3 regions of the Streptomyces sp. LE64 genome follow, and region 1 is predicted to be linked to each of the others. Evidence: riboswitches for the same ligand, from Rfam matches in the RefSeq annotation. Region 1 holds a riboswitch; each other region holds the start of a gene.
What was found. Region 1 has a riboswitch for cobalamin ahead of ACSMX9_RS01240 ((2Fe-2S) ferredoxin domain-containing protein). Riboswitches for the same ligand answer to the same signal wherever they lie in the genome.
Positions count from the first base shown of each region.

Region 1 (4,264 bases):
ATGGCGATCCTGCCGGTGCCCGAGTCGTAGCCGCCGGGGACGAAGGTCTCGACGAAGGCGGTGGCGGTGGCGGCGTACCAGGCGTCGGAGTCGTACCGGATCAGCTCCGCGGCGAACAGCAGGGCGTGCGCCGCGATCAGGGCGATGGTGTTGAGGCTGGTGGTGCGGTGGAGGCGCTCCAGCCGGGCGACGGACCACGGCAGCCGTGCGGGGCGGGGCCCGGACAGCAGCAGCCCGAGGATCACCGTGCCCCAGGCCCAGAGCAGCGCGGACCAGCCGAACGCCTGGCTGAGGAAGTAGAGCCAGAAGGCTCCGGCGTCGGCCATGAACGGCATCACGGTGAGGGTGGAGGAGGTCCCGGCCTTGATGCGGACGTAGATCAGGACGAACACGGCGGCGGTGACCAGCAGGGCCACCGATCCGTCGAGGAAACCGGCCCGCAGGTCGGAACGGAGCGTGACGCGGGGGGCCGATCGGGGCGATCGGGGCGGGACGACTCCGGGAGGGGGGCCGGGCACGTCGGTCGCGGGCGTGGACTCGACGCCGGGGGCGGCGCGGTCGTGGGGGAGGTTCACGGCAGGAGCTCCGCATCTGTCACGTGCGAGGGGGGAACGTGCGGGCGAGCGCACGGCGGTCGCCCAGTGGTCGGACGCGCGGTACGGAAAGTTCCCCACCCGCTCCGGTGACATGGGTCACAGCGCCCGGGTGTCCGGAAACGGACCCGATCGCGCCAACTGTTCCGTCAACTCCCTTGCCCCGGCAGGGCATCCCACTGGCACCATGACCACCATGGGAGCCGGAACCCCACTCCGCTTCGTCCACACGGCGATCCTCGTCGCCGTGTGCGTCACGGTGTCCGGATTCGGTCACGACCTCGCGTCGGGGGTCTCGCCCGCCCCGGGCGGGTACCTGCTCGCCGTGCCCCCCGTGGCCCTGGTCGGCTGGTGGTTGAGCCGCCGGCCGCGCTCCGCGGGCACGGTGATCGTGGTGAGCTCGGCCGTCCAGCTCGCCCTGCACGCCCTGTTCGGACTGGCCCACGACCCCCCGGACCCGACGCCCGGGCACGGGCCGCACGCGGGACACGTCATGCCGCCGGGCACCAACCGGATGCCGGCCGAGGAGGGCACCGCTGCCCTGCAGGCACTGGGGGGCCTGCTCGACGCCCTCGCACCGACCTCCGCCATGACCGGCGCCCACGCACTGGCGGGCGCGGTGTGCGGCTGGTGGCTGTGGCGCGGCGAGCGCTCCCTCGCCCAACTGGGGCAGGCCCTGGACCTGTTCCTCAGCGGGCTGCTGCGGTTCGCGGTGGCGGTCCTGGGCGGCGCCCGCCCGCTCCCGGCACCTCCGTCGGGCACCACGGAGCGCGCCACCCGCGACCGGCTCCCGTCCCCGCTGGACCTGCTGCGCGCGGTGCCGCGCCGCGGCCCGCCGCCCTTCGCGCGCTGACGCTTCCGTCAGCTTTCGTCTTTCCGACTTTTCGCTTTTCTCACCTTTGCCGGAAATATTCCGGATGCGAAGGATGATTTGTCATGCCCTATTCACAGGAGAACGGCTCGGGGCGCACCGCGCGCCGCGGCACCGCGGCCGACCGCTACGCCCACCGGGACGCGGAGATCACCACCTGGGCCCTGGCCGCCGGGCTCGGCGACCAACGCGCCGCCGAACTCTTCGTGCACGCCACCTACGACGACGTGCGGCGGTTCGTCGCCCACCTCACCACGGACGTGCCCGGGGCCGAGGACCTGGCACAGGAGACCTTCCTGCGCGCGCTCACCAGCCTCGGCGGGTTCGCCGGCCGGTCCTGCGCCCGCACCTGGCTGCTCTCGATCGCCCGCCGGGTCGTGGTGGACCGGCTGCGCCGGGCCTCCGCCCGACCCCGGATCGCCGACACCGCCGACTGGCTGGCCGCGGCGGAGCGCGCCCAACCCCGTCAACTGCCCGGTTTCGAGGAGTCGGTGGCCTTCATGGACGCCCTCGAAGCGCTGGAGCCCGGACGGCGGCAGGCGTTCGTCCTGACCCGGCTGCTGGGCTGGTCGTACGCGGACGCCGCCGAGGCCCTCGGCTGCCCGATCGGAACCATCCGTTCCAGGGTGGCCCGGGCCCGCCGGGACCTGGCCGACAGTTGGTCGGAGCGGCCCGCCGCAGAGGCGGCGCTCGTCGCGGCCTGACCCCGCTCGTCGGTGCGGACGGTGGCCCCGTCCGCACCGACGGAACCGACTCCCCGTCGGACGCCCGTGTGACCTGCACGGCAACCGCGCCCTGGGCATACGCACCACGGCCCGGGTCTGTCATGATGGCGCGGAAAGGCGACGGCGGAACGAGGAAACCGGTGCGAATCCGGTGCGGTCCCGCCACTGTGATCGGCGAGCGGACCCCGAACGGCCCACTGCCCCTGTGCGGGTGGGAAGGGCGGGGCGAGCGGTGACCCGAGAGCCAGGAGACTCACGCGGTCGCCTCCTCGACAGAACTGGGGCGGATCTCCCCAGAGGGGAGGATGAGTCGGGATGCCCGAAGGGCAACGGGCCGACGATCCGGTGCCGTGCCGGGTCGTGGTGTGCCGGGACTGCTGCTGCGGCAGCGCCAAGGTGCCCGCGGACCACGCCGCGCAACTCGCGCGGTTCCAGGCGCGGACACCGGTGACGGTCTCCGCCTGTCTGGACGTGTGCGACCAGGCCAACGTGGTCGTGGTCCGCCCGTCCGCCGCCGGCCGCGCGGCCGGCGGACGTCCCGTCTGGCTGGGTCTGGTCAACGACCCCGCGGCCACCGAGGACGTCATCGCCTGGGTGCTGGCCGGCGGGCCCGGGATCGTTCCGCTGCCGGAGATCCTCGACCTGTACGTCTTCGCTCCGCCGCGTCGGGTGAACACCACGCCGTCCGTCGACGTGCGCTGAACCAACGAACCGACCGCGGGCACGGCGCACCCTGCCGTGGCGCGGTGAGAGGACCGACTCCACCATGGCCAAACGCTCCCTGTCCCTGCTGGCCGCCGCCGTCTTCCTGATATCCGGCTGCGCCAGCGGCGGCGGTGACGACGGGAAGGACCGCGCGGCGGGCGACGCCCCCGAGGGCTTCCCCGTCACCCTCACCAACTGCGGGGTGAAGACGACCTACGAGCGTCCGCCGGAGCGCGCGGTCACCCTGAACCAGCACGTCACCGAGATCCTGCTGGCGCTCGGGCTGGAGAAGTCCATGGTCGGCACCGCCTACCTGGACGACGAGATCCTGCCCGAGTACGCCGAGGCGTACCGCGGCATCGAGGTCATCTCGGACGAGTACCCCTCCTTCGAGAACATCCTCGCCGCCGAACCCGACTTCGCCTACGCCGGCTTCTCCAGCGCCTTCGACGAGAAGGAGGGGCGCGGGCGCGAGGCGCTGGCCAAGGCCGGCGTCAACTCCTACGTGAACGTGGAGGAGTGTCCGCCCGGGCCGATGAGCATGGAACTGATCGAGACCGAACTGCGCACCCTCGGCAAGGTGTTCGGGGTACCGGACCGTGCCGACCGGGAGATCGAGAAGGTCCGCACGGCCCTCAAGGACGTCGAGGAGAAGCTGGGCGACACCGAACCGGTCGAGGTCTTCGTCTACGACAGCGGCGACAAGACCGCCTTCACCGCCGGCGGCGCGGGCATCGGCAACGAGATGATCGAACAGGCCGGCGGGCAGAACGTCTTCGCCGACCTGGACAAGCAGTTCGGTGACGTCTCGTTCGAGCAGGTAGCCGAGCGGGCCCCGGAAGCGATCGTCATCTACGACTACGGGGACACGAGCGTCGCCCAGAAGAAGAAGTTCCTGCTGGCCAACCCCGCACTGAAGGACGTCCCGGCCATCAGGAACGAGCGGTTCGCGGTCCTGCCGCTCTCCTCCACGGTCCTCGGCGTCCGGGTGCCGGCGGGCGTGGACGGACTCGCCCGGCAGCTGCACCCGGCCCGCTTCCGGTGACGGGCGCCCCCCGCGCGGACGCCGACCCGGTGAACCGGGGGGCCGGGCGCGCCCCGGCCCCCGCCCGGGCGCGCCGCGCCCGACCGCCCTTTCCGGTGGTGCTCCTGCTGTTGGCCGGCGCGGTGGTGGTGACCGCCACCGCGGGCATCGCCATCGGCTCGGTGTCGGTGCCCGCGGGCCAGGTCTGGGGCATCCTGGCGCACCAGGTGCACCCGGGCCTCGCCGAGGCCACCTGGTCCCCGGTGCGGGAGACCATCGTCATGGACGTGCGGTTGCCGCGGGTGCTGCTCTGCGCGGTGGTCGGCGCCGGCCTCGCGGTGGCCGG
Region 1 covers NZ_CP199708.1:304,518-308,781, forward strand. Annotated here, with positions in the region: gene ACSMX9_RS01225 (ferric reductase-like transmembrane domain-containing protein) at 1-575, opposite strand, end outside; gene ACSMX9_RS01230 (hypothetical protein) at 781-1,446, shown strand; gene ACSMX9_RS01235 (sigma-70 family RNA polymerase sigma factor) at 1,530-2,168, shown strand; cobalamin riboswitch at 2,284-2,460, shown strand; gene ACSMX9_RS01240 ((2Fe-2S) ferredoxin domain-containing protein) at 2,505-2,891, shown strand; gene ACSMX9_RS01245 (ABC transporter substrate-binding protein) at 2,956-3,939, shown strand; gene ACSMX9_RS01250 (FecCD family ABC transporter permease) at 3,969-4,264, shown strand, end outside.

Region 2 (4,264 bases), 4.5 Mb from region 1:
TCGTTCGCCTCCTCGGTCTGGCCGAGCTGCTGCTCGCCGGGCGTGGCACCGAGGTCGGAGGCGACCTCGTCGCCCCAGTCCTCGACCGTGTCCGCGGCGCCGTGCGCGCCGACGTAGTCGAGGCCGTCGCCGACCTTGTTGGTGGTCCAGTCGACGCCCTCGCCGACCAGCTTCTTGCCCGCGTCGACGCCGTCCTCAAGCTTGCCGAGGCCCGCGTTGACCAGATCGCCGATACCCATCAGCCCGCACTCCCGCCGTGCTGTTGTTCGGGGGCCTGCGCGCGTTCCTCGGCGGAGGGGCCGAAGGTGGAGTCGAGCCACCTGTCGTACTCCGCGTCCGACATGCCCGCGGCGCCGTGGAGGTTCTCCGGGTTGAGGCCCATCGGGCCGACTGTGCGGGAGGTCATCACGTCCCGGCCCGCGTCCTTCCAGCCCTGCTCGCTGTTGGCCAGCGCCTGGTCGAAGGACTCCTTGCTGTAGTCCACACCGCCGAAGGCGCCGGAGGTGGCGATGTCGCCCCAGCCCTGCCGGGTGACTTCTTCCTCGGAGGCGTACGGATTGCCGATCAGCGAGTTCGTCACGACCTTGAGGCTGCCCTCGACGTACTGCTCGGTCTCGTAGTACGTGCCCGCAGACATGCCCGTCTTGAACGCGAAGGCGTTGCCCTCGTTCACCAACGAGCGAACCCCCCACTCCCAGCGTTCACAGAACGACGTGAAGTCACCGGTCAGGCCCTCGTGGCCGAGTTCAAGGCCGGACAGCGCGATGTCTCCGAAGCCGCGCCCTGCGCTGGCCTCGCCGACCATGCCGAGCTCCTTCAACTCGGCCAGCGCCTCGGTCAGCCCCTTCGCGATCAGCGCGAGACCGTCGGCCTTCAGATCCTTGCCACCGCCGCTCATCGCCCGGCCCCCTCCTCGACGGTCACCTCACGGTCGACCGCTACCGGGTCCGGCACGATGCCCCTGACCGGCGGGAACACCATCCCGTCCGTCCCGTCCGCACAATCCAGGACCACCCCGCACGGCACACCCATCGCGGGCACCGCGACATCCAGCAGCCGCGCACCCAGAATCGTGCGGTACGTCCACTCGCGGGCGAACTCGCCGCGGGCCCGGGCGTACCGGGCCAGGGCCTGTTCGTCGGAGAAGGCCAGGATGAACCTGATGCCGTTGAAGTCCGCCGTCAGCAGCCCTCGTTCCTCACCCGGACCCGGTTCCCCGCCCAACGGGACCAGGACCGCCGTCCGCCGGAACCCACCCAGGAGCCGGGCAAACTCCCGCTTACGGGCCACCACTTCGGAGGCAACGAGCAAGGCACCGGCATCATCAACCACCATGCCAGGATCATCCGCCTGCGCACCGGGCTCTTCCCGCACGGGCGACGCCGGTTCACCCACTCCGCCCTCGACGTCCCGCCCAACGTCGGGCGACGACACCGATCGAACCGGACCACTCATCTCCACGTAGTCGGCGAGACGAGACCTCGGCGTTTCCCGCGGCTGATCCACCGCACCCCCGTGCTCAGTCATCCAGACATCATGGCGCACCCCACCTCCCGAACCACAACACGCCTACGACACACCCATGTCACGGAACCCGAGCCCGACACCCACCCGAAAAGTCACCACCACACCCGGCACCGATGCGACGTCACCCACCAGGAACAGCACACGCCGCGCCAGCCGCCGACCAGATTCGTCCGGGGGCTCCGGAGCGAGGATGCGAGGGGCGGCCTCCACGGCTTCCGGGTCGCGCAGGCCAATGCGGCGAGGACAGCAATGGCTGCTCGACCAGGCTGTCGCGGAGCTCGTCCAGCGAGAGCTTCTTGCCGAACTCCGGGCCCTCGTGGCGGGCTCGGAAGTTTGACAGCTCGGCAAACGCAGACTGATTCACTCCGGCCTTGGTGCTGGTCGGGTTTCGCCGAGACGGGGCACAGGATCAGGCGAAGGCCGTTCTCACGTCAGGCAACAAAGCCTAAAGAGTCACCACGTCACGCGTCTTCGCGCGCGGACATGTTCCACGTCCTGCGGCACGCGTACGCCAGCGTGCAGTTGGAGGCGGGGCTCGCCGACGCCGGGCACAAAGTCCCTGAAAAGTCCCTGGCTGCCGATTGGGCCACCGGTCTCGCCCTGAAACCGCACCTCAGGAGCATGATCACCATGGTGGCCGCGACGAACGTCAAGTACAAGGAGACCGCCCGGGGCGGGCTCGCGGTGAACATCATCGAGTGCTGACGGCCCGGACCCGGACCGGCCCTTCCGCGTCCCTCGGCGCGGTCAGGGCCTCACCCGCCCGCACGGCGCACAAGTCGGCCCGGAGCCCCGTGTGACCCGATCCGGGGTCACGTCCAGTGGATTCGCCGGGGCGGACGACGATAAAATCGGGAGGCAAGGCCCGCGGTGCAGGGAAGCCGGTGCGATTCCGGCACGGTCCCGCCACTGTGACCGGGGAGCGCGTCGTCGAGCAGGACGCCACTGACGAGTTGGACGTCGGGAAGGCGGACGGCGTGCGCTGATCCGGGAGTCAGGATACCGGCCGCGGGACGTTCCGTGTTGTCCACGAGGATGGAGCTGACACGCATGGCACCGTTGCGCACCCCCGACTCCGCTGAACCCGCGCTCTGACGGATTCCGGCCATCCGCGATCCCGCGCCCCGGCCCTCGTCGCGCCCGCCCGGGTGCGGGCCTGGTGCGCGCCATCCCCGGATCCCTCCTGACGAGAGCAGGTAGTCATGGTCCGAGAGCACGAACGCACCGCCCTGCGCGCGTGGACGCCCTTCGTCGGCGACGAGCGCACCCCGGGTGCCGCGGAGGCCCACGGCGAGGTCCACGGCCTCGACGTGCCCGTCCCGGTGCCGTTCGCCCACCACCCCTCCGGTGCCGGGAAGGGGTCCGACTCCGGCCATCGCGACCGGTACGGTCCGGACGCCGTCCGTTCCCGCCGGCCGGCCGGGCTGTGCGAAGGCGCGGGCTCCACGATTCCCACGGCGGGTTGAGCGGCCGTGACCAGCGCCCTGCTCAACGAGGACCAGCAAGCCCTCGTCGAGGCCACCCTCGACTTCACCCGGGAGCACCTCGCGCCCCGCGCCCTGGAGTGGGACCGCGACGAGCACTTCCCGGTGGACGTGCTGCGCAAGGCGGCCGCACTGGGCCTGGGCGGCATCTACGTCCGCGAGGAGTCCGGCGGCTCCGGTCTCAACCGGTCCGACGGGGTCCTCGTGTTCGAGACGCTCGCCTCCGGCTGCCCGTCCATCGCTGGCTACCTCTCCATCCACAACATGGCCGCCTGGATGATCGACCACTACGCCGACGACTCCCAACGCGAGCGGTGGTTGCCGCGCCTGTGCACCATGGACGACCTCGCCAGCTACTGTCTCGCCGAACCGGGCGCGGGTTCCGACGCGGCGGCCCTGACGACCCGCGCCGTACGGGACGGTGACGGCTGGGTCCTCACCGGCGTCAAGCAGTTCGTCTCCGGTGCGGGGGCCTCCCGGTTGTACGTCGTGCTGGCCCGCACCGGCGGCGCGGGCGCCGACGGGGTGTCCGCGTTCGTCGTCGACCGGGACGACCCGAACCTCTCCTTCGGGCGGCCCGAACGGAAGATGGGCTGGAACGCCCAGCCGACCCGTCAGGTGGTCCTGAACGGGGTCCGTCTGCCGGCCGACCGACTCCTCGGCCGTGAGGGACAGGGCTTCCGGATCGCCCTGCACGGGCTCGACAGCGGCCGTCTCGGCATCGCCGCCTGTTCCCTGGGCGGGGCCCGCAGCGCCCTCGACCGCAGCCTCGCCCACCTCGCCGACCGCGAGGCGTTCGGCCAGCGCCTCCTCGACGCCCAGGCCCTGCGCTTCCGGCTCGCCGACATGGCGACCGAACTCACCGCGGCCTGGGCCCTGGTCCAACAGGCCGCACAGGCACTCGACCGGGGCGATCCGCAGGCGCCCTACCTGTGCGCGATGGCGAAGCGGTTCGCCACCGACACCGGCTACTCGGTCGCCGACCGTGCGCTCCAGCTCCACGGTGGGTACGGCTACCTCAACGAGTACGGCATCGAGAAGATCGTCCGTGACCTGCGGGTCCACCAGATCCTGGAAGGAACCAACGAGATCATGCGCGTCATCGTGGCCCGGGGGATGACGGAGGCGTTCGGATGAGCGACGTCCTGTTCCACACGCGGGGCCGTGCCGCCCACATCACCCTCAACCGCCCCCGGGCGTTGAACTCCCTCACCCACGGGATGGTGCTCCGCATCGACGGGGCGCTCACGGAA
Region 2 covers NZ_CP199708.1:4,809,050-4,813,313, reverse strand. Annotated here, with positions in the region: gene ACSMX9_RS21770 (putative T7SS-secreted protein) at 1-239, opposite strand, end outside; gene ACSMX9_RS21765 (hypothetical protein) at 239-898, opposite strand; gene ACSMX9_RS21760 (hypothetical protein) at 895-1,527, opposite strand; gene ACSMX9_RS21755 (hypothetical protein) at 2,011-2,232, shown strand; cobalamin riboswitch at 2,379-2,552, shown strand; gene ACSMX9_RS21750 (hypothetical protein) at 2,730-2,993, shown strand; gene ACSMX9_RS21745 (acyl-CoA dehydrogenase family protein) at 3,000-4,148, shown strand; gene ACSMX9_RS21740 (enoyl-CoA hydratase/isomerase family protein) at 4,145-4,264, shown strand, end outside.
Region 2: another riboswitch for cobalamin. It lies ahead of ACSMX9_RS21750 (hypothetical protein); the one in region 1 lies ahead of ACSMX9_RS01240 ((2Fe-2S) ferredoxin domain-containing protein).

Region 3 (4,264 bases), 4.3 Mb from region 1:
ATGTGCATCGTCTCGTCCCGGAACACCCAGTTGGTGCCGGTGGCGAGGCCGTGCAGCAGACCGCGGGAGCGGAACCAGTAGACGTAGGCGAACGCCCCGTAGAAGAAGAGGCCCTCGATGCAGGCGGCGAAGCAGATCAGGTTGAGCAGGAACCGGCGGCGGTCGGCCTGGGTCTCCAGCCGGTCCAGCTTCTCCACCGAGTCCATCCACCGGAAGCAGAACTCGGCCTTCTCACGGATGGAGGGGATGTTCTCCACCGCGGCGAAGGCGGCGGCCCGGTCCTCCGGATCGGGCAGGTAGGTGTCCAGCAGCGTCAGGTAGAACTGGACGTGCACCGCCTCCTCGAAGAGCTGCCGCGACAGGTACAGCCGCGCCTCGGGGGAGTTGATGTGCTTGTACAGCGTCAGGACCAGGTTGTTCGCGACGATCGAGTCGCCCGTCGCGAAGAACGCCACCAGGCGCCCGATCATGTGCTGCTCGCCCGGGCTCAGCTTGGCCAGGTCGGCGACGTCCGAGTGGAGGTCGACCTCCTCGACGGTCCAGGTGTTCTTGATGGCGTCGCGGTAGCGCTCGTAGAAGTCCGGGTAGCGCATCGGACGCAGCGTCAGCTCGAAGCCGGGGTCCAGCAGGTTCTGGACCCGCCCGCCGCCGGCGGACTGGGTGGGGATCGTCATTACTGGCACGCCTCGCAGGACTCGGGGTTCTCCAGGGAGCAGGCGATCGCGTCGGTGTCCGGCGCGTCCTGCTGCACGGGGAGGGGGGAGGGGGACGCGGTGGGCTCGGCGACCGGGGCACCGGCCGCGCGGGCGATCCGGGTGGCCGGACGGGACCGCAGGTAGTACGTGGTCTTCAGGCCCGACTTCCACGCGTAGGCGTACATCGAGCTGAGCTTGCCGATGGTCGGCGTCTCCAGGAACAGGTTCAGCGACTGCGACTGGTCCAGGAACGGGGTGCGGGCGGCGGCCATGTCGATCAGGCCGCGCTGCGGGATCTCCCACGCGGTGCGGTACAGCGCCCGCACCTCCTCGGGGACCCACGGGAAGTCCTGCACCGAGCCGCTGGCCTCGCGCAGCGCCTCCCGGGTCCGGGCGTCCCACACGCCGAGGTCCTTCAGGTCGCGCACCAGGTACGAGTTGACCTGGAGGAACTCCCCGCTGAGCGTCTCGCGCTTGAACAGGTTGGACACCTGCGGCTCGATGCACTCGTAGACGCCGGCGATGGAGGCGATGGTGGCGGTCGGGGCGATCGCCAGCAGCAGCGAGTTGCGCATCCCGGTGGTGGCGATCCGCTCGCGCAGCTTCGCCCACCGCTCGGGCCAGTGCAGTTCGACCCCGTAGTGGTCGGGGTGCAGCACGCCGCGGGCGGTGCGGGTCTTCTCCCAGGCGGGGAAGGTGCCGGCGCGCTCGGCGAGGTCGGCGGACGCCTCGTAGGCGGTCAGCATGATCCGCTCGGCGAGCCGGGTCGACAGGGCGTGGGCCTCGGCGGAGTCGAAGGGCAGCCGCAGCCGGAAGAACACGTCCTGGAGGCCCATGGCCCCCAGACCCACCGGCCGCCAGCGGGAGTTGGAGCGGCCGGCCTGCTCGGTCGGGTAGAAGTTGATGTCCACGACCCGGTCGAGGAAGGTCACCGCGGTCCGCACGGTGGCGTCCAGCCGCTCCCAGTCGATGGCCTGGTCGGCCGGGGTGCCCGGGGCGCCCACGACGAACGCGCCCAGGTTGACCGAGCCGAGGTTGCACACCGCGGTCTCGCCGTCGTCCGTGACCTCCAGGATCTCCGTGCAGAGGTTGGAGGAGTGGACGGTGTGGCCGGGCTCCGCGGTCTGGTTGGCGGTGCGGTTGGAGGCGTCCTTGAACGTCATCCAGCCGTTGCCGGTCTGGGCCAGGGTGCGCATCATCCGGCCGTACAGGTCCCGCGCCGGCATGGTCTTGCGGGCCAGCCCCGCGGCCTCCGCCGCGCGGTAGGCGGTGTCGAACGCGTCGCCCCACAGGTCGACCAGCTCGGGCACGTCGGAGGGGGAGAACAACGACCACGGGCCGTCCTCGGCGACCCGCCGCATGAACTCGTCGGGCACCCAGTGCGCCAGGTTGAGGTTGTGGGTGCGCCGGGCGTCCTCGCCGGTGTTGTCCCGCAGCTCCAGGAACTCCTCGATGTCGGAGTGCCAGGTCTCCAGGTAGACCGCCGCCGCGCCCTTGCGCCGTCCGCCCTGGTTGACCGCGGCCACCGAGGCGTCCAGGGTCTTGAGGAAGGGCACGATGCCGTTGGAGTGGCCGTTGGTGCCGCGGATCAGCGAACCGCGCGAGCGGATGCGGGAGTACGACAGGCCGATGCCGCCGGCGTGCTTCGACAGCCGGGCCACCTGGTGGTAGCGGTCGTAGAGGGAGTCCAGCTCGTCCTTGGGGGAGTCCAGCAGGTAGCAGGAGGACATCTGCGGGTGCCGGGTGCCGGAGTTGAACAGCGTCGGCGAGGAGGGCAGGTAGTCGAGGCGGCTCATCAGGCCGTAGAGCGCCGCGACCTCGTCCACCGCGCGGGTGCTGTCGTCCTCGGCGAGCCCGCAGCCCACGCGCAGCAGGAAGTGCTGGGGGGTCTCGATCACCTTGCGGGTGTGCGGGTGGCGCAGCAGGTAGCGGCTGTGCAGGGTGCGCAGTCCGAAGTAGCCGAAGCGGTCGTCGGCGTCCTGGTCGACCAGGGCGTCCAGGCGCTCGGCGTGCCGGGCGACGAAGTCCGCGGTCCGGTCGGCGATGAGCCCCTCGCGGTGGCCGGTGGCGACCGACTCGGTGAAGGTGCGCACCCCCTGCGAGGCGGCTTCGGCGGCGATGGAGAGGGTGAGCAGCCGGGCGGCGAGCCGGGAGTAGGCGGGGTCCTCGGAGATGAGTCCGGCGGCGGCCTCGGTGGCGAGTTCGCGCAGTTCGGCCTCGTCGGCGCGGGCGGACCGGCCGCGCAGCGCGGCGGCGGCGACCCGGCCGGGGTCGGCGTCGGGGAGGTCGGCGGTGAGGTCGGTCAGGGTCCGCAGCAGCGCGGTCCCCGGGCCGTCGGTCTGCTCGGCCCGGTTCCCCGGGGCGCCTTGGTCTGCGGACCGCTCGTTCGCAGGAGCCCGATCGACGGTTGACGCCGGATCGGCTGGCGCGATCGTCACGTGAAGCTCTCCCTCGCTCGGCACGGGCCTGACGGGGAAGCGGGCGCGGGCACGCGGACGTGCCCGCCGAAGGCGGTCCGCCGCGTCCACCGGCCCAGTCCACGAGGCCCGGACGTCTCATCTCCACCCGGACCGGTCGGAACGGGTGCGCCACCAGCAGGTCATCGGACTGCTGGGTGTGCGAAAGCACACCGAATACACCGTTGCGGGACAGTTCCGGATTCGCACCGGATTCCCCTGGGGTGGCGGCGAGCATGAGCATACATCTTGTGTTGGGTCCCGATGCTGAGCCCACATCTTGTGTCTGTGTGGCGCACGGCACGTAGGTGGCGAGGACCCTCGGGGCGGTGCGGCACGGCTCGAACACGGCCCCGGGGCGCGGCCGTCGGGGCCGCTCGCGGGGCGTGGCGGGGGCGGGGAGGGGCGCTCGTCGGATGCGGGGTGTCCGGCGGTGACGGGTGCGCCGCGGTGCGTCGTGGCGCCGCCTCGCGGGGCCACCCGTCCGCCGTCGGATTCCCGTGGTGGTCACGCCGGGTGAGCGGTCGGGGGCGGTCTGAAAGTGGCGGCAGAGGTCCAGACAACATCCCCGCAACCGGGGTTCGTGGTCGGCCCTACGCCATTCGACGGGCCGTCGTCCAGCCTGTGGTGCGAGGTTCCTGGGACAGGAGGGGGAGGGGTGTCGGGTGCCCGAAGAGGCCCGTCCGTCCCGTTCCTCCGGTGCTCCGGAGCGGACGCGCCGGTGCCCCGGCGGGCTCGGGAACGGCCCGCCGGGGCACCGGGGTGCGCGGGGTCAGTCCTGGGGGCGCTTGAGCCGGGCCACGAACTTGTAGCGGTCGCCGCGGTAGACCGAGCGCACCCACTCCACGGGACGTCCCTCGCCGTCCACGGAGTGGCGGGAGAGCATCAGCATCGGCAGGCCCACGTCCGTGCTGAGCAGGCCGGCTTCGCGCGGGGTGGCGAGCGAGGTCTCGATGGTCTCCTCGGCCTCGGCCAGGTGGATGCCGTAGACCTCGGCCAACGCCGTGTACAGGGAGGTGTACTTGACCAGGGACCGGCGCAGCGCGGGGAAGCGCTTGGCGGACAGGTGCGTGGTCTCGATGGCCATCGGCTCGCCGCTGGCCAGCCGGAGCC
Region 3 covers NZ_CP199708.1:4,571,964-4,576,227, forward strand. Annotated here, with positions in the region: gene ACSMX9_RS20705 (ribonucleotide-diphosphate reductase subunit beta) at 1-674, opposite strand, end outside; gene ACSMX9_RS20710 (ribonucleoside-diphosphate reductase subunit alpha) at 674-3,133, opposite strand; cobalamin riboswitch at 3,272-3,395, opposite strand; gene ACSMX9_RS20715 (GntR family transcriptional regulator) at 3,924-4,264, opposite strand, start outside.
Region 3: another riboswitch for cobalamin. It lies ahead of ACSMX9_RS20710 (ribonucleoside-diphosphate reductase subunit alpha); the one in region 1 lies ahead of ACSMX9_RS01240 ((2Fe-2S) ferredoxin domain-containing protein).